DNA from 3 places in the Streptomyces sp. NPDC101225 genome. Region 3 is predicted to be linked to each of the others. Evidence: riboswitches for the same ligand, from Rfam matches in the RefSeq annotation. Region 3 holds a riboswitch; each other region holds the start of a gene.
What was found. A riboswitch is a leader RNA that binds a small molecule or an ion and turns the genes downstream of it on or off. The one in region 3 is predicted to bind cyclic di-AMP.
Positions count from the first base shown of each region.

Region 1: another riboswitch for cyclic di-AMP. It lies ahead of ACIRPX_RS24455 (NlpC/P60 family protein); the one in region 3 lies ahead of ACIRPX_RS23785 (M23 family metallopeptidase).
Region 2: another riboswitch for cyclic di-AMP. It lies ahead of ACIRPX_RS40165 (M23 family metallopeptidase); the one in region 3 lies ahead of ACIRPX_RS23785 (M23 family metallopeptidase).

Region 1 covers NZ_JBIWOE010000018.1:75,018-82,760, reverse strand. The annotation lists gene ACIRPX_RS24465 (M23 family metallopeptidase) at 1-435, shown strand, start outside; gene pcrA (DNA helicase PcrA) at 581-3,067, opposite strand; cyclic di-AMP (ydaO/yuaA leader) riboswitch at 3,992-4,162, shown strand; gene ACIRPX_RS24455 (NlpC/P60 family protein) at 4,170-5,342, shown strand; gene ACIRPX_RS24450 (tellurite resistance/C4-dicarboxylate transporter family protein) at 5,435-6,409, shown strand; gene ACIRPX_RS24445 (hypothetical protein) at 6,387-6,740, opposite strand; gene ACIRPX_RS24440 (NlpC/P60 family protein) at 7,152-7,743, shown strand, end outside.
Region 2 covers NZ_JBIWOE010000050.1:21,675-29,417, forward strand. The annotation lists gene ACIRPX_RS40165 (M23 family metallopeptidase) at 1-1,006, opposite strand, end outside; cyclic di-AMP (ydaO/yuaA leader) riboswitch at 1,018-1,175, opposite strand; tRNA gene ACIRPX_RS40170 (tRNA-Met) at 1,484-1,557, opposite strand; gene ACIRPX_RS40175 (dihydrofolate reductase family protein) at 1,607-2,740, opposite strand; gene ACIRPX_RS40180 (MarR family winged helix-turn-helix transcriptional regulator) at 2,804-3,319, shown strand; gene ribA (GTP cyclohydrolase II) at 3,427-4,068, shown strand; gene ACIRPX_RS40190 (transposase) at 4,628-5,068, shown strand; gene ACIRPX_RS40195 (LxmA leader domain family RiPP) at 5,430-5,603, opposite strand; gene ACIRPX_RS40200 (LxmA leader domain family RiPP) at 5,681-5,842, opposite strand; gene ACIRPX_RS40205 (NAD(P)/FAD-dependent oxidoreductase) at 6,122-7,426, opposite strand; gene ACIRPX_RS40210 (T3SS effector HopA1 family protein) at 7,442-7,743, opposite strand, start outside.
Region 3 covers NZ_JBIWOE010000017.1:117,525-125,267, reverse strand. The annotation lists gene ACIRPX_RS23800 (GNAT family N-acetyltransferase) at 1-743, opposite strand, end outside; gene ACIRPX_RS23795 (HPr family phosphocarrier protein) at 951-1,232, shown strand; gene ACIRPX_RS23790 (GntR family transcriptional regulator) at 1,395-2,090, opposite strand; gene ACIRPX_RS23785 (M23 family metallopeptidase) at 2,278-3,054, opposite strand; cyclic di-AMP (ydaO/yuaA leader) riboswitch at 3,067-3,262, opposite strand; gene ACIRPX_RS23780 (M16 family metallopeptidase) at 3,461-4,849, opposite strand; gene ACIRPX_RS23775 (M16 family metallopeptidase) at 4,846-6,240, opposite strand; gene ACIRPX_RS23770 (DNA topoisomerase (ATP-hydrolyzing) subunit A) at 6,557-7,743, shown strand, end outside.

The DNA of each region.
Region 1 (7,743 bases), on a different contig from region 3:
GCGGCCGAGGAGGCCGCCCGCAAGGAGCGCCTGCGCCCCAAGTTCATGCTGCCGGTGACCCAGAAGGGCCTCAGCGCCTACTTCGGCCAGGCCGGCGTCAACTGGATGTCCGTGCACACCGGCATCGACTTCCCGGTCTCGTACGGCACGACGGTGATGGCCGCGACCGACGGCACCGTCCGTACGCAGTGGAACAACGCGTACGGGAACATGATGATCGTGACCGCGAAGGACGGCACGGAGACGTGGTACTGCCACCTCTCCAGCTATCGCGTCTCCTCCGGCACGGAGGTGAAGGCCGGCACGCCGATCGCGTACTCCGGCAACTCGGGCAACTCGACCGGCCCGCATCTGCACTTCGAGGTCCGGCCGGGCGGCGGCGCGGCGGTCGACCCGCTGCCGTGGCTGCGCAGCCACGGTCTCGACCCGACGTAAGAGACGTAGAGACGCCAAGACGTAGAGGCGTCGAGACGTAGAGACGCGAAGACGGCGAAACGCGAAGACGCGGAGACGTCGTGGACCTGATTTCACGTGCCGGTGACGTGCCCCCGCCGTCGGGCGGGGGCTCGGCCGCGTGGAGCTACAGCTTCTCGACGGGCGCGTACCGCAGCAGCAGCCGCTTCGGCTTCGCGTCGCCGAAGTCGATCGTCGCCTCGGCGTTCCCGCCCGTGCCCTTCACGGCGACGACCGTGCCCAGCCCGAACTGGTCGTGGGTGACCCGGTCGCCGACGGCCAGCGAGACCACCGGTTTGTCGGAGGCGCGGCTGGTGGCGAAGCCGGACGCGCCCGACGCCGAGGAGCGCGAGCGGGAGGACGACAGGGAGGCGGCCACGCCGGACGCCGGGCCGGAGGAGACCGGGGCGGTGGCGCCCGTCCGCTTCCAGTCGACGTGCTGGGCCGGGATCTCCTCCAGGAAACGGGAGGGCGGGTTGTACGACGGCTGGCCCCAGGCGCTGCGCAGGGACGAGCGCGTGAGGTAGAGCCGTTCCCGCGCGCGTGTGATGCCCACGTACGCGAGGCGCCGCTCCTCCTCCAGCTCCTTCGTCTGGCCGAGGGCGCGCATGTGCGGGAAGACGCCGTCCTCCATGCCGGTCAGGAAGACGACCGGGAACTCGAGGCCCTTGGCGGTGTGCAGGGTCATCAGCGTGATGACGCCGGAGCCGTCCTCCTCCTCGTCCGGGATCTGGTCGGAGTCGGCGACCAGCGCGACCCGCTCCAGGAAGTCGGCGAGCCCGGGGGTCTCCTCCCCCTCGCCGGACTCCTGCTCGAACTCCAGGGCCACGGCGGCGAGTTCCTGGAGGTTCTCGATGCGGGTCTCGTCCTGCGGGTCGGTCGATGCCTGCAACTCGGCCAGATAGCCGGTGCGTTCGAGGATCGCCTCCAGGACGGTCGCGGGGCCCGCGCCGGACTCGGCGACCGTACGGAGGTCCTCCATCAGCGTGTTGAACTTCTTGACGGCGTTGGCGGAGCGCGCCGCCATGCCGTACGCCTCGTCGACGCGGCGCAGCGCCTGCGGGAAGCTGATCTTCTCGCGCTGGGAGAGCGCGTCGATCATCGCTTCCGCGCGCTCGCCGATGCCGCGCTTGGGGACGTTCAGGATCCGGCGCAGCGGGACGGAGTCCTCCGGGTTGGCGAGCACGCGCAGGTAGGCCAGGACGTCCCGGACCTCCTTGCGCTCGTAGAAGCGGACGCCGCCGACGACCTTGTAGGGAAGGCCGACACGGATGAAGACCTCTTCGAAGACACGGGACTGGGCGTTGGTGCGGTAGAAGACGGCGACGTCGCCGGCCTTCGCGTCGCCCGCGTCGGTGAGACGGTCTATCTCGTCGGCGACGAACTGGGCCTCGTCGTGCTCGGTGTCGGCGACGTAGCCCGTGATGCGCGCGCCCGCGCCCGCGTTGGTCCACAGGCTCTTGGGGCGGCGGGACTCGTTGCGCTCGATGACCGCGTTGGCCGCGGTCAGGATGGTCTGCGTGGAGCGGTAGTTCTGCTCCAGCAGGATCGTCGTCGCGTCGGGGTAGTCCTCCTCGAACTGGAGGATGTTGCGGATCGTCGCCCCGCGGAAGGCGTAGATCGACTGGTCCGCGTCACCCACGACGCACAGTTCGGCGGGCGGCAGGTCGTGCTCGCCGGGAGGTACGTCCTCGTCGTGGGCGCCGGTCCCGACCAGCTCCCGTACGAGCGCGTACTGGGCGTGGTTCGTGTCCTGGTACTCGTCGACCAGGACGTGGCGGAAGCGGCGGCGGTAGTGCTCGGCGACGTCCGGGAAGGCGCGCAGCAGATTGACCGTGGTCATGATCAGGTCGTCGAAGTCGAGGGCGTTCGCCTCGCGCAGCCGTGACTGGTACATGGCGTAGGCCTGGGCGAGGGTCTTCTCGAAGCCTTCGGTGGCCTGGGCGGCGAAGTCCTCCTCGTCGACCAGCTCGTTCTTGAGGTTCGAGATCTTGGCGCTGAAGGACTTCGGCGGGTAGCGCTTGGGGTCGAGGTCCAGGTCGCGGCAGACCAGGGCCATCAGGCGCTTGCTGTCCGCGGCGTCGTAGATCGAGAACGACGACGTGAAGCCGAGCTTCTTCGACTCGCGGCGCAGGATGCGCACGCACGCGCTGTGGAAGGTCATCACCCACATCGCGTTCGCGCGCGGGCCGACGAGCTGCTCGACGCGCTCCTTCATCTCGCCCGCGGCCTTGTTGGTGAAGGTGATCGCGAGGATCTGGCCCGGGTGGACGTGCCGCTCGGCGAGCAGGTGGGCGATGCGGTGCGTGAGCACACGGGTCTTGCCGGAGCCGGCGCCGGCCACGATGAGCAGGGGGGTGCCGGCGTGGACGACGGCCGCGCGCTGGTTCTCGTTCAGCCCGTCCAGCAGGGCGGCCGGGTCGAGCACCGGGCGTGGGGCGCCGTCGCGGTAGTACGCCTCCCGGTCCGGCGGCACGTCGAACTTCCCACCGAACAGATCGTCCGGAACCGGCTCCGGTACGTGATCGTCCTCGGGTGGCGGCGGGGACTCCTCCTCGTGCCCGCGAGGGGCCTTGAGGTCCGCCAGGAAGCTGTCGTCAAAGAGGCTGCTCATCGCCATCCGAGTCTAGGGCGCCGCACCGACAGCCCGCCGCCACCCCGGGAACTTCGCCGGATCGGTGACGTGGCGGCCCTCGGAGGCCACGGGTCGCCGGACCTGTCCGCCCGCCGACGCCCCCACACACAGCCCGGCGCCCCCAGCCCGGCGACCCTCACAGCCCGGCGGTCTCCCCCCAGCCCGGCGCCCCCAGCCCGGCGGTCTCCCACAGCCCGGCGCCCCCACCGCCCGCTGTCCAGGTGCGCGCCGTCACGGTCCGCGACCGCTCAGGCGCAGGCGCAGGCGCAGGCGCAGGCGCAGACGCAGACGCGGACGCGGACCTTGCCGTCCCGCGGGCTCACAGCGACGCCGCCCGGGAACGGCGCCTTCACCCCCGTAACCCCCGTACGCCTTCGTGCGAGACCTTGGTCACGCCGCCGGCCAAGAACCGGCCGCCGCAGAGGTCGCCGTGCGCGTCGACGACGGCACCGGTGAGCACGCCGGGGCCGGACGCCCCGCCGCGGGTCCGGCCGCCTGGAGCGCGACCTCCCGCACGCGCGCGGCGGGCTGCGCGGGCTCGCCGTGCGGCTGTGCCTCGGCTCGACGGCGGTGTTCGGCGGCGATGCCGGTCGCGGCCGCCCCCGGACGACCTCGGCGACCGCCGCCGTCAGGCCGGTGCAGGCGGCCTCGGCGATGCACGGACGGCCGATGACCGCGACTGGCTGGAAATTAGCGCTCGGAAGCGGGCACACGACGACAGTTCGGTCACATCATGCACAAATTCCTGCAGATCCTTCCGGGACGACCGCGCCGTGCGCCACCTTGACCAAAGGTCACGAAAATGTATCGGGCATATCGAACATCAACCTTCACAGGGGCCACACGAGTTGGCTACGGTTCCGGGCAGGCCGTACGACCCCCACCGGCGAACGTCGCCGGGCCGCGCGGCCTCCGCCGAGTCCGGTACGCCATCGCGCATCCGGAACCGGGGACCCACCGTTCCCGGGGTGAATCGGCCCGACTCCCGCACGGGGCCCGGACCGTAGGGCAAGCCTTCCGAACCACCCGCCCGAACCCGACAGCTAACCCGGTAGGCGGAACGTGGAAGGAGTCGCCTCCCTTGGCGTCGCACCGCAAGTCCCGCCCCTCAGGTTCGCGCGTCGCAGGCATACGCACCCCCGCTCTCGCCACGGCCGCCCTCACCTCCGTGGCCCTGCTGTCCCAGTCGGCCAACGCCGCCCCCGCGGCCGACGGCAGGCCGAGCGTGGAGGAGGTCGAGAAGAAGGTCGACGACCTCTACCGCCAGGCGGAATCGGCCACCGAGAAGTACAACGCGGCCAAGGAGAAGACCGCCACGCAGCGCAAGCGCGTGGACACCCTCCTGGACGACGTCGCCCAGCGCACCCAGAAGCTCAACGACGAGCGGGAGCGGCTCGGCACCTTCGCCGCGGCCCAGTACCGCACCGGAGCCGCCGCGCCCGACACCGCGACCTTCCTGCTCGCCGACTCCCCGCAGGACTACTTCGACCAGACGCAGCTGATGGGGCGCCTGACCTCACGTCAGAAGAGCGAGGTCGACGACTACTTCACCGAGCAGTCCGCGACGATGAAGAAGCGCGAGCAGGCGTCCAAGGACCTCCAGACGCTCACCACGACACAGAGCGACCTGCGGACCGCCAAGTCCACGGTGCAGAAGAAGCTGTCCGACGCGCGCGAACTGCTGTCGAAGCTGAACGCCGAGGAGAAGGCGCGGCTCGCGGCGATCCAGAAGAAGAAGGAGGAGGAGGCCGCCCGCCAGGCCGCCGAGCTGGCCAAGAAGCAGGCGGCCGCGCAGAAGGCCCAGGAGGAGGCCGCCGCCGCCACCTCCGGCTCGTCCTCGGACTCGGGCTCCACCTCCACGTCGACGTCCACCTCCACCGTCGACTCCACGTACGCCACCAAGGCCGCGAAGGCGCTCGCCTTCGCCCGGGCGCAGATCGGCAAGCCGTACGTCTGGGGCGCCACCGGCCCCGACTCCTACGACTGCTCCGGCCTCACCCAGGCCGCCTGGAAGGCCGCCGGCGTCAGCCTCCCGCGCACCACCTACGACCAGGTCGACGCCGGCACCACGGTCTCCCTCACCGACGCCCAGCCGGGCGACCTGATCTTCTTCTACGACGACATCAGCCACGTCGGCATCTACATCGGCAACGGCATGATGATCCACGCCCCGAAGCCCGGCGCGTACGTCCGCGAGGAGTCGATCTACTACGCCGGCTCGTCGATCATCCACAGCGTGGTGCGGCCCGCCTGAGCCCCGCGCGGGGCACTCCCCCGCGCGTATTTTCCCGCGCCCGCTCGCGTGCCCCTCGGGCAACACCGCGCGCACTGCCTAGCATCACACCCATGTCCGGCCCTGTCTCCGTGCGCGCCTGGTGGGCGCAGCGTCCGCCGGCGGTCGGGGCCGCCGTGACGGCGACCGGCATCCTGTCGGTCGGGCTGCGTCTGACGGCGTACGAGGTGCTGTCGCGGATCGCCCTGGTCCTGGCCTGTGCGGCCTGGCTGGGGCTGGCGGCGGACTCCGGCGTACGCCTCGTGCGGGACCGGGAGAGGTGGTGGGCGGACGCGCGCAGGCCGCAGTCGCTCACCGCCGTCGCGGCGACCGCCGTGCTCGGCACCCGGATCTCCCTGGCCGGGCGGCCCGCCCCGGCCGAGGCCCTGCTCGTGGCGGCGGCCGTGCTGTGGCCGCTGCTGGTCGTCGCGGTCGTGGGGAACTGGCAGCGCCGTATGCCCGGTTCGGTGTTCCTGTGCTGCGTGGCCACGCAGGGGCTCGCGGTGCTCGGCGCCACGCTCGCCGGGACGGAGGCGACGGCCTGGCTCGCGCACGCGGCGCTCGTGCTGTTCGGGCTCGGGCTCGTCCTGTACGGCTTCGCCCTCCCCCGTTTCGACCTGCGGCAGGTGACGGAGGGGTGGGGGGACCACTGGGTGGCGGGCGGCGCGCTCGCCCTCTCGGCGCTCGCCGGATCCGAACTCCTCGCCGCGGACAGTGCGCACCTCTACCTGTGGAACGACGACGACCGCGGCGTACTGCGCGTCGTCACCTCGGCCCTGCTCGTGCTCGATCTGGCCTGGTGCGCCGTGCTGCTCGTGGCCGAGGCGGCCCGGCCGCGGCCGCGCTACGACGCGCGCCGCTGGGCGACGGTCTTCGCGCTCGGGATGACGGCCGCGGCGGTGCTGTCCGCCGCCACGGCCCTGGGGGCCCCGTGGCTGAAGGGGCCTGGGCAGGTGCTGCTGTGGATCGCGGTGGCGGCGTGGGGGGCCGTCGCCGTGGGGGCAGCGGCGGAGGTCCGCGCCGGCCTCAGGTCCACAGCACCGCGATGAAGATGTTCGCCGTGGTGAGCAGGCCGACCAGTCCGAACAGGCTCTTGTCCACCTTCTCGTCGTCCCGCTTGACGTAGACCAGGCCGAGGATGACGACCAGCAGGGCCAGCTTGACGCCGATCTTGATGTTGTCGACGTGCTGGTCGTCGGCCTGGTTGAGGCCGACCAGGATCGCCCCGGTGACCAGCATCGTCAGCGCCCCGTGCAGCATGCCGGGGACGAAGCGGGCCGTGCCCTGCCCCATCGCCTTCATCTGGGTGAGGAAGCCGCCGAGCAGCGCGGCGATGCCGATGATGTGCAGGCCGACGAAGAGATGGATGAGTACGTCCATGAGGCTGGAGCTTAAACAGGGACGCATGGCGCGTCCGACACCGGCCTGCCCTTTCTCCGGCCGTGCATATATGCGGCTCATAGCAGCCCGGGGTACGGCCGTGGCTCGGAACCGGCACATCGGTCAGCGCGCTGCGTGAAGTCGACGGCACGACCCCCCGCTCACGGTCGCAACCGGTCACCCGGCGATCCGGCGCTGGCACTTCCGCACATCGTGTCACCGAACGGTCACGGTCAGGTTTAGCGTCCTGCCCCAGGTGGCCGGCTCCCCACCGCCGCCCGGGCCAGGGGCGGCAGCCGGACACCACCGCCGAGAAGGTCCGGTGGCGGCCCGTTCCCCCTGTGCGGGCCGCCACCGGACGCGTAAAGCCGCCGGGGGACGGGCGGCCGTACGAAAGGACGTGCAGTCCACGTGGCAGCGCACCGCAAGACCGGTCGGCGTTCACTCGGCGGGAGCACGGCCCGCACCGCCTTCACCATCGCCCTGGCGGGCGCGGCGACCGCGACGGGCTTCGACGGCACCGGACACGCGGAGCCCGATCTGACACCGGCCCAGATCAAGGCGAAGGTGGACAAGCTGTACCAGGAGGCGGAGTCCGCCACCCAGAAGTACGACGGCGCGAAGGAGAAGGCGGACGCCGCCGAGCACCGGCTCTCCACCCTGCGGGACGAGGCGGCACGCAAGACGGACAAGCTCAACTCGGAGCGGGACGCGCTGGGTTCGATGGCGGCCGCGCAGTACCGCGACGGCGGTCTCGACCCGGCGGTGCAACTCGCCCTGTCGGACGACCCCGACCGCTATCTCGAGGGCGCCGAGTTCGCCGACCGGGCGGGCACCCGGCAGGCGGCGGCCGTCGCCGGCGTACGCGAACAGCTGCGGGAGATCGAGCGCTTGCGCGGCGCCGCCCGCGTCGAGCTGGCCGGGCTGAAGGCGCGTCAGGCGGAACTGAAGCGGACCAGGACGACGATCACCGGGAAGCTGGACGCGGCACGGCGGCTGCTGG
Region 2 (7,743 bases), on a different contig from region 3:
CGCGCAGCCACGTCATCGGGTCGATGGCCTCGGCCTGGCCGTTCGGGTGGACCTCGAGGTGCAGGTGCGGCCCGGTCACGTTGCCGGTGGCGCCGACGCGGCCGATGACCTCGCCGGTGCTGACCTTCTGGCCCACGCTCACACTGATCGACGACTGGTGGCAGAACCACAGCTCCGTGCCGTCGTCCAGGGTCACGATCGTGCGGTAGCCGTAGGACCCGGCCCAGCCGGCCTCGGTGACGGTGCCGCTGTGGACGGCCTTGATGGGCGTGCCCGTGGGGGCGGCGAAGTCCAGGCCCGTGTGGTAGCCGGAGGACCACATGGAGCCGGCCTGCCCGAAGGTGCCGGTGATCGTGTAGGACACGACCGGGAGCGTGTACTGCTTGGCCAGTTCGGCCAGGCGCGCGGCCTCGGCCGCCTTCTTGGCCTCCGCCTCGGCCTTCTCCTTGGCGGCGGCGGCCTTGGCGGCCGCCTCCTTCTCCGCCTTCGCGGCGGCGTCGTCGACCTGCTTGGCGAGGGCCGCCTCGGTGACGGACTGGGCCTTGCTCTCGACCTGGACCTGCTGGCTCTCGGCCTGCGCCATGATGCGGTCGCGCAGTGCCTGACCGGCGTCCTGGGCGCCCTGCTCGGTGTCCTCGGTGCTGACTCCGACGGTGCTGAGCGCGGTGGCCGAGCCCTTGGGCGTCTCGGCCGAGCCACCGAACATGTGGCCCACGGAGCCCAGATCGGGCATGGAGATGGACACCGGGGGCTTGCCGGTGTTGGCGCTGGCCATGCCGCCCGCGCCGACGGCGGCTATGACGCCGACGCCGAGGACCGTGGAGCTGCGGGCGAGTCCGCCGCCGCGCTGCTTGGCGACGCGGTGCCGGCCGCGGACCGGGCGGAGGGACTCCTCGGTGGGGTTCCACTCCTCCCACGGACCCTCGTCGGAACGGGGACCGGGGAAGCCGAAGGGCTCGGTGCTCGGCACGAACGGTGCTGCCGGGGCAGGCGGGTTGGACGCCACGTGGGCGCGCTCCTTTCCTTCCTTCTCGCCTACCGGGTTAGCTGACGGGTTCGGAGCAGGAAGGTCTCCTACGCGCGTATACCAGTCGTGGCTCCACGACGGTGTCCACGCGATTCACCCCTGGGTGGTGGTTCCCCGGTTCCCTTGCGGGATTCGGCACGTGCGCACGGAGCCGCCTCTTGTGACGGCTGGGACGACCGCGCTGCGTTATCGAACGTTAATAGACCCGGGGTGCCGATTCCAAGCTGTTCTGCTTGATCATTAATGCTTCTTGGCCTGGACGTAGGGGCCAAGAGAGGCGAAAAACGGGCGAGTTGACCGCGCCCCGGAAACCCCACCCGTTCTGACGGTGTGTCAGTCGTGATGCGGAAAGCGGTCGCCCGGTCACCGCGGGTGACAACAGCCGGTGACGGGCCTTCCGGGCGGAAAACACCCAGGGCCGGAATCCGTTTCCGGATTCCGGCCCTGGGCCTTGAGTAGCGGGGACAGGATTTGAACCTGCGACCTCTGGGTTATGAGCCCAGCGAGCTACCGAGCTGCTCCACCCCGCGTCGGTGTGTGACCAGCATACGCCATCCGCGGGACTGCCGGCGCCACGGCTCAGAAGCCCGGCAGATGACGGTTGGGCGCCTTGGCCTGCTCCTCGTGTTCCTCCAGTACGACCACCTCGACGCCCTGGGCCGCCAGCAGGCCGCTGCCGTCCGCGCCGGCGACGAAGGTGTCGGGCTCGCGCCAGGCCGTGACCACCCGCCGTACACCCGCGTCGAGGATCAGCCGGGCGCACGGCCTCGGCCGGGAGGCGCGGCGGGTGCAGGGCTCCAGGCTGCTGTAGACCGTGGCCGACGCCAGCCTCGGATCGGCCGGGCCGAGCTTGGCCAGGGCCGCCTCCTCGGCGTGCGCGACGGGGTCGCCGCCCTCGCGCGAGTGGCCGCGGGCGAGCTCGGTGCCGTCGGCGGCGACGATCACCGCCCCCACGCTGAAGGCCGTGCGGGAGGGCGGGCACAGGGCCGCCAGCTCACAGGCGAGGGCCAGCCAGCGGTGGTCGGCGGCGGTGGGCAGCGGGCCGGCCCCGGGGGCGGTGGGCTCGTAGCGCATGAGCACGACGTCCTCGATCCGCCGGGTCTCCGTCAGGCGCAGGCGGCCGCCCTGGTAGGCGCCGGGGCCGAAGAGGCGGGGCGCGTGCGGGTCGCCCACGAGGAGCGGGGCGAGGACGAGCTGGAGTTCGTCGGCGAGACCCTGCTGGAGCAGCTGGGTGTGGACCGTGCCGCCGCCCTCCACCATCAGGCGGCGCACGCCGCGCTCGTCGTGCAGATGCGCGAGGAGCGTGCGCCAGTCGAGGTCGGGGCCGAGCGAGACGACGTCGGCGGCGAGGCCGAGCGCGCGGGCCCGCTCGGCGCCCTTGTCGGTCGTGTACAGGAGCCTGTCGCCGCCGGTGTGCCAGAACCTCGCGTCCGGGTCCAGTTCGCCGGAGCCGCTGACGGTGACCTTGAGGGGATACTCCGGCCGCCCCGCCGCGACCCGCGCGGCCCGCCGCCGCGGCGCGTTGACCAGCAGCCGGGGGTTGTCGGCGCGGAGGGTGCCGGCGCCGACGAGGATCGCGTCGGCCGAGGCCCGCACCTCGTCCACGCGGTCGAAGTCGGCGGGGCTGGAGAGCAGCAGGCGTTCGGGGCCGGTGTCGTCGAGGTAGCCGTCGAGCGAGACGGCGGCGGACAGCAGGACGTGGGGGTACGGCATCGGACGCGCTCACTCTCGGACGGACCGCTTGGTTCAAGTTTGAAACAAACCTACACTGGGGCCATGACGACTCGCTGGCTCACCTCCAAGGAGCAGCGCGCCTGGCGCGCGTACATCGCCGCGACGCACCTCCTGGAGGACGCGATCGACCGGCAGCTCCAGCAGGACGCCGGCATGCCGCACCTGTACTACTCCATCCTGGCCAACCTCTCCGAGGCACCGGGGCGCAGCCTGCGCATGACCGACCTCGCCGAGAAGTCGAAGATCACCCGCAGCCGGCTGACGTACGCCGTGACCCGGCTGGAGAAGGACGGCCTGATCCGCCGCGAGGACTGCCAGTGGGACAAACGCAGCAGCTTCGCCACGCTGACGGACGAGGGGATGGCCGTGCTGGAGCGGACGGCGCCGGGACATGTGGAGACCGTACGCTCCCTGCTCTTCGACCGGCTGACCCCCCAGCAGGTCGAGCAGCTGGAGGACATCTTCTCGGGGATCGCGCAGGCGCTGGAGAGCGACGCGGAGCGCCCCGCCGCGGAGGACGTCCCGTGGCGGCGGCGCTCCTCCGGCCCCTGCTCGTGAGCCGCGCCGCAGGACGGTTGCTTCAAATTTAAAGCAGGGGTAGTGTCCTGCGGCGTAGATCTGCTTCAAATCTGAAGCAGATGCCGACCGGACCCGGGAGACCCCGCATGCCCGACTTCCCCGCCGCCACCCCGCGCGCCCGTGTCCGGGTACCGCTGCGCTTCCAGGACGGCTACAGCACCGACGCCGAACTGGTCACCTTCCACGGTCTGACCGACGGCCAGGAGCACGTGGCCCTCGTGCTCGGCGACCCGGCCCCCGGCACGACACCCCTGGTCCGGCTGCATTCCGAGTGCCTGACGGGCGACGTGTTCGGCTCGGCGCGCTGCGACTGCGGCCCCCAGCTGCGCGAGGCGGTCGAGCGGATAGCGGACCGCGGCGGGGTGCTGCTGTACCTGCGCCAGGAGGGCCGCGGGATCGGCCTCTACAACAAGCTCGACGCCTACGCCCTCCAGGACCAGGGCCTCGACACCTACGCCGCGAACGCGGCCCTCGGGCTGCCCGAGGACGACCGCGACTACACGGCGGCCGCGCAGATGCTGCGGGCCCTGGGCATCGACGCCCTCGACCTGCTCTCCAACAACCCCGACAAGGCAGGCCAGCTGCGCGACCTCGGCATCGACGTCCGCGACCGCGTCCCCACCGGGGTCTTCACCACGGCCCACAACGTCCGCTATCTGCGCGCCAAGGTCCTCCAGACCCAGCACACGCTGCCGCTCGCCCGGCTGACGGAACGCAGCGCGGGCTGACCGGAATTGGTGCGGGGCGGCGACGACCGACGCCCGGGGTATAAACGCCACCCGAAGACTCAGGTATATGCATACCTCGCTCGAAGCCGGGCAATTCAGGATGCGTCCGATGTGAAGAAAATCGTCGGCCGGTCAACCTCTGATGTTCCTCAAGTCGGCTGCACCCCGCACACGCAGGCTGCTTAGATTCCCTTTGGCCAGGTAAATAGGTCACCCTATTCCCACCACTGCACAACCCCCGGGAGAAGTTCCGGCATGTGCACAAGGACAGGCATGCTGACACGGCCGGCGACGGCCGTGGCTCCGACGGTCCGCACGCGGGGGCCCGCGTCCGCGGCCGGCCAGGCAGGACCCGTCCCTCCCGGTGAGACGCCTCCGCGTCCGGGCCCACCTCCTGCGCCGCCGCGGCGACGGCCGTCGGCGAACGAGCCGGAACGATCGGCCTCCTCCCGTGGCGCCGGACCGGCGCGCGCCTTCTCGGCCCCGTCCGGGCCGGCTAATTCTGCACCCCAAACAATTTACGGCGACATCGCCGAACAATGGCGCAATCTTTACCTTCATGTTCCAGATAGGCGGTTTTAAGCCCACCATCGAACATGTTTTCATGTGTGTGACTGGGGTGCGTGAGCCTCACGTGTCCCGCGTTGACCGAAGAACGGGGGAAGTCTTGTCACGACCACCTGCGCTGCCCGCGACCAGAAAAATAGACATCGTCCTCATGCATCTCAAAGGAGAACTGACCATCTCCGATGCGGCGAAAATCGCAGGTGTGTCAGAGCAGTCGATAGGGAACTGGAAACGGAAATTCATCAGTGCCGGCAAAGAGGCACTCGAACCGGCGGCCCACGACGGCGACACCCAGGTGAGCGACAGGGAAAGACAGCTTCGCAAGGAGATACACAACCTCAAAGCGGCACTCGGAGACGCCTTCCTGCAGCTCCGGGCCATCAAGGAAGCCACGCGGCGCGACATGGCGACCAGGCCATGGAATCCGCGATGACCTGACGGCGTGCTGACGGCCTGAAAACACCTGATGGCTGGTCCCCTTCGCGGGGACCAGCCATCTGGAGAATCTGCACCACTGTGCCGAGCCTAGTTGCTGCGCATGGTCATCCACAGCAGGACGACAAGTCCCGTCAGCAACGACAGGCCGACCATGCCGTACGCGAGCAGCATCGACAGGTTGTTTCCCATATCTTTCCCGCCCTCTTTCGAACTCACCGGCTGTCCCCCTTTCATAAGGCCGTGACAGCCGATTCTAGCATCCCGCCGCAACGGCACGAGGAGAACGGGATGCGGCGGCCACGTAAAGTTTTCACATAACCGCCGCATTCCGGCTCACCGTGCCGAGCGAGCCGCTGTCAGCAGGAGTGCTTGATGCTCTCGCCGATGCTGACACCGACGCTGGCACCGGCCGTGGCACTGCCGGCGATCGACAGCACGACCGTGACGGGGGTGGCCGGCGCCTGGCCGGCGGCCTGGATTTCCTCGGCGGACGCGTAGGAGGCGTAGCCCTCGATCAGCTCGTCGGTCATGTCTTCTCCCTGTGATTGCAGTGATTGCCGTGATGGCGGCGCCGGCGGTACCGGCGCCGTGTCCTGAAGGCCAGAGGTCAGCAGTGCGCGCCGACGGTGGCGGCGCTGGCGGCCAGCGAGGTGGAGAACGCGCCGGAGATGGCGATGGTGACGGGCGTGGCGGGAGCCTCTCCCGTGGCGGTCACCAGCTCGTCGGCCTCCGCGTACGCGGCGTATCCGGAAATGAGGTCCTGCGTCATGATCGTGTCCCCTCCTGTGCGGAATGATGTGGCGGCGGTGTTCCCTTTTCCGGCCCGGCAGGCAGTGCGGCCGCACCGTACGAAGAAAAACGAGTCTTCCGCGCGGCCGCACTATTTCACCGCATCCCGTGCGGTGCCCTGCCAGTCGGGGGGAAACCGGCTGAGGACTACGCTGCCACCTCGGTTCGGGCGTTCCAAGGGGCGCAAGAAACGGGTAACTTTCCCCGGTTGCGGGCTCCGCCGCCGGTACCTCCGCGCCGCAGCCCCGGACGTCCAAAGTTAAGAAAGTTCCGGCTCGGGCCGCGTACCGCTCTGACTGATGCCGACCTTTTCTCCGACGTCGAGCAGGTTCTCCAGTCCGATCGGGTCGAAGTTCAGCACTTCCGGGAGGCTGCTGATCCCCGAGATCAGCGAGATGAATCCCAGTTCCGACTGTTCCGAGACCATCTTCGTGGCCGCGTTGGCCTTGGCCAGGTAATCCTCCTTGTTCCGCTTCGGGTCGTAGAAGTAGCGGACATAGGCCAGAATGTCCTTGGCTATCTGCCGGTAGACGTTCTCGAACTTCTCCATCGCGGGCCCCTCCGCCTCCGGAGTGGCCAGACTGGCCAGGAGGGCCTTCGCGGCCAGCCACGCCCCCGACGTGGCCAGCCAGACGCCCGAGGAGAACAGCGGGTCGACGAACACCGCCGCGTCACCGACGGCCATCCAGCCGGGCCCGTGGAAGGCGTCGGAGGCGTAGGACCAGTCACGGCCGGTGCGCAGGCCCTCCTTGCGGACGCCGTCCTTGAGGAGATCCTTCAGCACCTGGGTGGTGGACAGGCGCTGCTCGAAGATCTCGGAGGGCGTCGAGTCCCTGGTCACGGCGGCGTACACGTCGGTGTGCATGACCATGCCGACGCTCATCTCGAAATCGGAGACCGGGATGCTCCAGAACCATCCGTCCTCGAACGCCTCGACCATGATGTGGGAGTGCAGGTCCCCGGGCAGCGGCGCGAAGGGGCTGTAGTAGGACCAGACGGCGACCGAGTTGAGGTCGTCCGCGCGCTGGACGGGGGTCAGCAGCCGGGCCAGTGCGCGGGCCTGGCCGGAGGCGTCGAGGGTGTAGCGGGCCGTGGTCGTGCGCTCCGCCCCGGAGGCGTCGCGCCACTGCACGCCGGTGACGGCTCCCTCGCCGGTGCGCAGCGCCGCGGTGAGGGTGGCCCCGTAGACGATCTCGGCACCGAGGTCCGCGGCGCGGTTGGCGAGCAGGGCGTCGAATTCGGCGCGGCGCACGTGCCAGGAGTACTCGTAGGGGCCGGCGTCACGGAACTTGGTGGACCACGGGGTGGGGTCGTTGCCCCAGACGAGGGTGAGGCCGTACTTCTTGGGGAACCCCATGGTGTCGAGTTCTTCCCTCAGCCCTAGTTCCTCCATGACCGGGAGCATGCCGGTGATCAGCGATTCGCCGATGTGGTAGCGAGGGAAGACCTCCTTCTCCAGCACGGTGACGCGGTGGCCTTCGCGGGCGAGGAGTCCGGCCGCGACCGCGCCGGCCGGTCCGGCGCCGATGATGAGGACGTCGGTGTCTGTGGTACGGGTGGCCATGTCGCTAGTCCTTCGTCAGTGGGCCGGGATGACCGGGGTGACCGGTGAGCTGAGGTTGCGGGCGGGGTTGAGCGGGTCGATCGAGGCGTCGTTGAACATCGCCACGATGCGTCCCGTCCGGCTCTGGCCGTCCGTCGTCGTCGCATGGGTCACCAGCGCCTCGGCGAGCACCCGGCAGCGGTGCTGCCCGAAGCTGAGACCCTCGCGGCCGGGCCGCTTGTCGGCGGGCTCGAAGGCCACGCCCACCGAGGCGGTCAGGGAGTGGGTGAAGGCGGAGGTGCCCTCCGCGAGGTCCGAGCCGCTCTCCAGCAGCTGGG
Region 3 (7,743 bases):
TTCACGGCGTACAGCGCCCCGGTGAAGCCGGCGTCCCGGATGTTGTCGAGGATGCTGCGGCCCACGCCTCCGGGCGTGCGGCCGGCGCCGACGACGGCGACGGAGCCGGGCAGGAGCAGCCGCCGTACGGACCGGCCCTCGGCGCGCTGCTCCCGCGCGCGCTGCACGGCGAGCGACCGGTCGGTGGGCTCGATGCCGAACTCCAGGTGGACGACGCCGTCCTCGAAGCTGCGCTTCTGGGTGTAGCCGGCGTCGGTGAAGACCTTGATCATCTTGACGTTGGCCGGGAGCACCTCGGCGGTGAAGCGGCGGATGCCCCGCTCACGGGCGACCGCGGCGACGTGTTCGAGGAGCGCGGAGGCGACGCCGCGCCCCTGGTGGGCGTCCTGGACGAGGAAGGCCACCTCGGCCTCGTCGGCCGGTGCCGACGCGGGCATTCCGTCGGCGCCGATGCGGTCGTAGCGTACGGTGGCGATGAACTCGCCGCCGACCGTGGCCGCGAGTCCCACCCGGTCCACAAAGTCGTGGTGCGTGAAGCGGTGGACGTCCTTGGCGGACAGACGAGGGTACGGCGCGAAGAAGCGGTAGTACTTCGACTCGTCCGAGACCTGCTCGTAGAAGCTGACCAGGCGCTCGGCGTCATCAACGGTGATGGGGCGGACGCGCGCGGTGCCGCCGTCGCGCAGCACCACGTCGGCTTCCCAGTGGGCGGGGTACTCATGCCGGTCCGACGAGGTCTGCATGGGGCCCAGAGTACGGCTCGCGTCCGACAACGGCGCGAGGCAGTCTGTGGGAAGGACGGCAGTCGCCGAGAACAGAACAAGGACGCACGTCGGGCCGAGGCCGCGGTCCGACGGCCCACCCCCGGCGGAGCGGAGGACCGCTCCGCACATGCTTCACGTTGTGGGAAACTGGTCTAGACAACCCTGAACACCGAAGGGCAGCATCACATGGCTGAGCGCCGCGTCAACGTCGGCTGGGCCGAGGGCCTCCACGCCCGCCCCGCTTCCATCTTCGTCCGGGCCGCCACGGCCGCAGGTATCCCGGTGACGATCGCCAAGGCCGACGGCAACCCCGTCAACGCGGCCTCCATGCTGGCCGTCCTGGGCCTCGGCGCCCAGGGGGGCGAGGAGATCGTCCTCGCCTCCGACGCCGAGGGTGCCGACGCGGCGCTCGACCGGCTGGCGAAGCTGGTCTCCGAGGGGCTCGAGGAACTCCCCGAGACCGTCTGATCCCGGCACCGCGGAAGGGCTCGTCCGAATTATCGGACGAGCCCTTCACATTTCCCCCCGGCGGCCCGACAGAAATTCCGATCAACGCCGGTGGAATTCTCAGCCAGGGCAGCAGAAATAACCCCCCGGCCAATTCCACCCCCTTTGTATACGGCGCGCATGTTAATGGCGCGGGCCCGTCACGTTTACGGCATGTTGCGAGGTCCTCACAGGGTCGGCGCGATCGCCGCCGGGAGCGAACCGCAGCCGGTGCGCCGCACTGGAGCGCTCGGTGTGCAGGGTCGTGATCGCCCGCGCGCGCTCGCCGTCGCCGCGGGCCACGGCGTCGACGATCGCGCCGTGCTCCGCCCAGGACTCCACGGGGCTGGCGGGCGCCTCCTCGGTGTACATCCAGGCGATCTTGTGCCGCAGCTGGGTCAGCATCGAGGTCAGGGCCGGACTGCCGGACGCCTGGGCGAGAGTCTCGTGGAACCAGCCCTCCAGGGAGCGCAGATCCTCACTGGTGCCCCGCCTGGCCCGCTCCTGCCCCAGCCGGACCAGGCCGCGCAGGACCTTGAGGTGGGCCTCGGTGCGCCGCTGGGCGGCCCGGGAGGCGGCGAGCGGCTCCAGGAGCACACGCATCTCCAGCAGGTCGGCGGCCTCCTGCTCGTTCGGTTCCGCCACGCAGGCGCCCGCGTGCCGCCGGGTCACCACGAAGCCCTCCGCCTCCAGGGTGCGCAGCGCCTCGCGCACGGGGACGCGCGAGACACCGTAGCGGCGGGCGAGGAGTTCCTCGGTGAGCCGGCTGCCGCGCTCGTAGACACCCGCGACGATGTCGTCCCGGATCGCTGTGCACACCGAGTGCGCCGGAATACGCATGACCGACCTCCGACTTAATCCCCGTGAAACGCCAATGATTGACGTGTGTTCCGGTGACTCTATTGCACGGGGCCGGAATTTCCGACGGCGGGCCGGAATCCATGGATATTTTTTGGACACCGGGGCCGGCGAAACCGAAAGGCCCCGGCCGGGAGGCCGGGGCCGGGGGAGGTCGCGCGGAGGTTCGTCAGACGCCGACGCCGTGCGAGCGCAGGTAGGCGACGGGGTCGATGTCCGAGCCGTACTCGGGCGTCGTGCGGGCCTCGAAGTGCAGGTGCGGCCCGGTGGTGTTGCCGGTCGAGCCGGACAGGCCTATGTGCTGCCCCGGGGTGACCGTCTGGCCGGCCGAGACACCGATGGACGACAGGTGGCCGTACTGGGTGTACGTGCCGTCGTGCATCCTGATGACGATCTCGTTGCCGTAGGCGCCGCCCCAGCCGGTCCGGACGACGGTGCCGGCGCCGACGGCGTGCACGACCGTGCCGCTCGCCGCGTGGAAGTCGATGCCCGTGTGGCTGCCGGAGGACCACAGGGAGCCACCGGTCTTGTAGCCCGTCGACACGTACGAGTGCGACACCGGGGCGACGAAGCGGTTCAGGCGCCTGCGCTCGGCCGCACGGGCCGCGCGTTCCTCGGCCGCACGCTCCGCCTTGGCCTTCGCGGCGGCCTTCAGGCGCGCGGCCTCCTCGGCGGCCTTCTTGCGGGCGGCCTCCTCGGCGGCGTGCTTCTGGGCCTCGGCCTGGGCGTCGATCTGGTCGGCGATCGCGTTGCCGATGGTGATGACGGGGTTGAGCCCGGTCTGCTCGAAGGAGTGGTCGACGGAGTTCCCGGCGGCGAACGAGGGGGCGGCGAGAGTGCCGACGACGCCGGTCGTGGCGAGGGCCGCGACCCCGGCGGCCCTGACGGTGCCGCGCTTGATCATGCTGGGACGACGGTGCTTCCCGGTGGCGCAGTTGAACGCCATGAACTGGCTGGTCCTTTCCTTCCCTCTCGCCTACCGGGTTAGCTGACGGGTTCGGAGCAGGAAGGTCTCCTACGGACCCCCTCGCCGGTGCGCGGGCGTCCGATTCACCCCAAGGACTCGGATCCCGCCGGCCGCGACGGCGGCGACGGAAGGGTGGGTCCCCGGCTCCCCTGGCTCGCGCCGTACGGGGACTCGGCGATGGCTGTCCGGTGCCGCGGGCGCGGCGCACTGCCTGACGAACAGCCCGGAAGACGCTAGGCAGAGCCGTCTTCAATCCCCAAACGGATCCCGGCTTTTGTAGCGCATCCCACAGGGCAGACGGGCAACTCTCCCCCAATTCGGACATACGAGGGCCCTGGTGACACATCCGTCACCAGGGCCCTCACGCGTGCGTGCCCCGTACTCGCTACTCGGCGGACACCACGGTGACTTCGCCGATGCCCAGAGCCGCGACCGGCTCCTTGATCTGGCTCGCGTCACCGACGAGGACCGTGACCAGGCGGTCCACCGGGAAGGCGCTCACGGCGGCCGCGGTGGCCTCCACGGTGCCGGTGGCGGCGAGCTGCTGATAGAGCGTCGCCTGGTAGTCGTCGGGCAGGTGCTGCTCGACCTGGTCGGCCAGCGTGCTCGCCACGGCCGCCGCGGTCTCGTACTTCAGCGGCGCCACCCCGACGAGGTTCTGCACGGCGACGTCGCGCTCGGCGTCCGTCAGGCCGCCCTCGGCCAGCGTGCGCAGCACCGTCCACAGATCCTGCAGTGCCGGGCCGGTGTTGGGCGTGTCGACGGAGCCGCTGATGGCGAGCATCGCCGCACCCGTGCCGTCCGGGGCGGACCTGAGGACCTGGCCGAAGGCGCGCACACCGTAGGTGTAGCCCTTCTCCTCGCGCAGGACGCGGTCCAGACGGGAGGTGAGGGTGCCGCCCAGGCAGTACGTGCCGAGCACCTGCGCGGGCCAGACGCGGTCGTGCCGGTCGGCGCCGACGCGGCCGATGAGCAGCTGCGTCTGGACGGCGCCGGGGCGGTCCACGATGACCACGCGCCCGGTGTCGTCGGCGGTCACCGGCGGCACCGGGCGCGGCTCGGCCGAGGAGCCCGTCCAGGCGCCCAGGGTGTCGCCGAGCAGCGCGTCCAGGTCGATGCCGGTGAGGTCGCCGACGACCACCGCGGTGGCGGTGGCGGGCCGGACGTGACGGTCGTAGAAGGCGCGTACGGCCGCGGCGTCGATCTTCTCGACCGTCTCCTCGGTGCCCTGGCGCGGGCGCGACATGCGCGAGGCCGCCGGGAACAGCTGCTTGGAGAGCTCCTTGGCCGCCCGGCGGGAGGGGTTGGCCAGCTCGTGCGGGATCTCGTCCAGGCGGTTGCGGACCAGCCGCTCCACCTCGCTGTCGGCGAACGCGGGCGCCCTGAGGGCGTCGGACATCAGGCCGAGCGCCTTGGCCAGACGGGAGGCCGGGACCTCCAGGCTCAGGCGCACGCCCGGGTGGTCGGCGTGCGCGTCGAGGGTGGCGCCGCAGCGCTCCAGCTCGGCGGCGAACTCCTCGGCGGAGTGCTTGTCGGTGCCCTCCGAGAAGGCCCGCGCCATGATCGTGGCGACGCCCTCGACGGCGGCCGGCTCGGCCTCCAGGGGCGCGTCCAGGGAGACCTCCACGGCGACGACCTGCTGGCCGGGGCGGTGGCAGCGCAGGACGGTCATGCCGTTGCCGAGCGCGCCGCGCTCCGGTGCCGGGAACGCCCAGGGCCTGGCCTCGCCCGCCTGGGGCTGCGGGTGGAAATCCATCGTGGCGAGCTCGGTCACTTGGCCGCCTCCTCGTTGTCGTCGCCGGCTTCGACCGTGGCCTCGGCCTCAGGGTCTTCCGGGGGATTCGCGTCCTCGGCGGCCTCCGCCGAGACGGGCTCGTAGACGAGCACCGCGCGGTTGTCGGGGCGCAGGCGGGCCTTGGCGACCTCCTGGACCTCCTCGGCCGTCACCTCCAGGACGCGCCGCACGGCGGTGAGCGCGAGCTGCGGGTCGCCGAACAGGACGGCGTACCGGCACAGTTCGTCCGCGCGGCCCGCGACCGTGCCGAGCCGGTCCAGCCACTCGCGCTCCAGCTGCGCCTGGGCGCGCTCCATCTCCTCGGCCGTCGGGCCCTCCTCGGCGAACCGGGCGAGCTCCTCGTCGATGGCGGTCTCGATGACCGGCACCTCGACGTCACCGGAGGTCTTCACGTCCAGCCAGCCCAGTGAGGGGGCTCCCGCGAGGCGCAGCAGGCCGAAGCCGGCCGCGACGGCCGTACGGTCGCGCCGTACCAGCCGGTTGTAGAGACGGGAGGACTCGCCGCCGCCGAGGACGGTGAGCGCGAGGTCCGCCGCGTCGCACGCGCGCGTGCCGTCGTGCGGCAGCCGGTAGGCGGCCATCAGGGCGCGTGCCGGAACCTCCTCCTCGACGATCTCGCGCAGCTGCTCGCCGATGACGTCGGGCAGCGAGCCGTCCCGGGGCGCGGGCTTGCCGTCGTGCGCGGCGATGGACCCGAAGTACTTCTCGACCCAGGCGAGCGTCTGCCCCGGGTCGATGTCGCCGACGATCGACAGGACCGCGTTGCCCGGCGCGTAGTACGTGCGGAAGAACGCGCGCGCGTCCTCGAGCGTCGCCGCGTCCAGGTCGGCCATCGAACCGATGGGGGTGTGGTGGTAGGGGTGGCCCTCGGGGTAGGTGAGCGCGGTGAGCTTCTCGAACGCGGTGCCGTAGGGCACGTTGTCGTAGCGCTGCCGGCGTTCGTTCTTGACGACGTCCCGCTGGTTCTCCATGGACTCCTCGTCCAGGGCGGCGAGCAGGGAGCCCATACGGTCGGCCTCCAGCCAGAGGGCGAGCTCCAGCTGGTGGGCGGGCATGGTCTCGAAGTAGTTGGTGCGCTCGAAGCTGGTGGTGCCGTTGAGCGAACCGCCCGCGCCCTGCACCAGCTCGAAGTGGCCGTTGCCCTTGACCTGTCCCGAGCCCTGGAACATCAGGTGCTCGAAAAGGTGAGCCAGGCCGGTACGCCCCTTGACTTCGTGCCGGGAACCGACGTCGTACCAGAGGCACACCGCCGCGACCGGGGTCAGGTGGTCCTCGGAGAGCACCACGCGCAGGCCGTTGGCCAGGCGGTGCTCCGTCGCTGTCAGGCCCCCGGAGCCTGCCTGGTCTGTGGCCGTGTGACCCATGGTCATGTACGTCCCTTCGATCGCCGAGGCGGTGGTTCGAACCGCGGTTTTCCTGCCGTTCCTGCCACTGTATGCAAGCGTGCGGAACGTGGGCGAAGTTCCCGGACGACGTACGCCCACAGCGGATCGCGTAACCTGCGGGCAGCCGCGGCGAGGGTGATCCCCGAGCGCCGGGCCGGGCCGCCCGCACCGGGTCCTGGCCCGCGTTGTCAGTGCCGCGGTCCACAATGGTCCGCGTCAGATCCCGTTCACGCTTCAGGCAAGAGTGAGCCGAAGGGGCGCGACCCGTAGGCGAGCGACCAGAAAAGAGGAGCCGGCAGCGATGGCCCGCCGCAGCACGAAGACCCCGCCGCCCGACGACGCGTACGAGGAGAAGATCCTCGACATCGACGTCGTCGACGAAATGCAGGGCTCCTTCCTCGAGTACGCGTACTCGGTCATCTACTCGCGAGCCCTGCCCGACGCCCGCGACGGCCTCAAGCCGGTGCACCGCCGCATCGTGTACCAGATGAACGAGATGGGGCTGCGCCCCGACCGCGGTTATGTGAAGTGCGCCCGCGTCGTCGGCGAGGTCATGGGCAAGCTGCACCCGCACGGGGACGCGTCGATCTACGACGCCCTCGTGCGCATGGCCCAGCCCTTCTCCATGCGCGTGCCGCTCGTCGACGGCCACGGCAACTTCGGTTCGCTGGGCAACGACGACCCGCCGGCCGCCATGCGGTACACGGAGTGCCGCCAGGCCGCCGCGACGAGCCTGATGACCGAGTCGATCGACGAGGACACGGTCGACTTCGCGCCCAACTACGACGGCCAGGAGCGGGAGCCCGTCGCCCTGCCCGCGGCCTTCCCGAACCTGCTGGTCAACGGCGCGTCGGGCATCGCGGTCGGCATGGCGACGAACATGCCGCCGCACAATCTCTCCGAGGTCGTCTCCGCCGCCCGCCATCTGATCCGCCACCCCAACGCGGACCTGGACACGCTGATGAAGCACGTCCCGGGCCCCGACCTGCCCACCGGCGGCCGCATCGTCGGCCTCGCCGGCATCCGGGACGCGTACGAGACCGGTCGCGGCACCTTCAAGATCCGCGCCACCGTCGACGTCGAGACCGTCACCGCCCGGCGCAAGGGCCTGGTCGTCACCGAGCTGCCCTTCACGGTCGGCCCGGAGAAGGTGATCGCCAAGATCAAGGACCTGGTCGGTTCGAAGAAGATCCAGGGCATCGCCGACGTCAAGGACCTCACCGACCGCGAGCACGGCCTGCGCCTGGTCATCGAGATCAAGAACGGCTTCGTGCCGGAGGCCGTCCTGGAGCAGCTGTACAAGCTGACGCCGATGGAGGAGTCCTTCGGCATCAACAACGTCGCGCTGGTGGACGGTCAGCCGCTCACGCTGGGCCTCAAGGAGCTCCTGGAGGTCTACCTCGACCACCGCTTCGAGGTCGTGCGCCGCCGCAGCGAGTTCCGCCGCAGCAAGCGGCGCGACCGCCTGCACCTGGTGGAGGGCCTGCT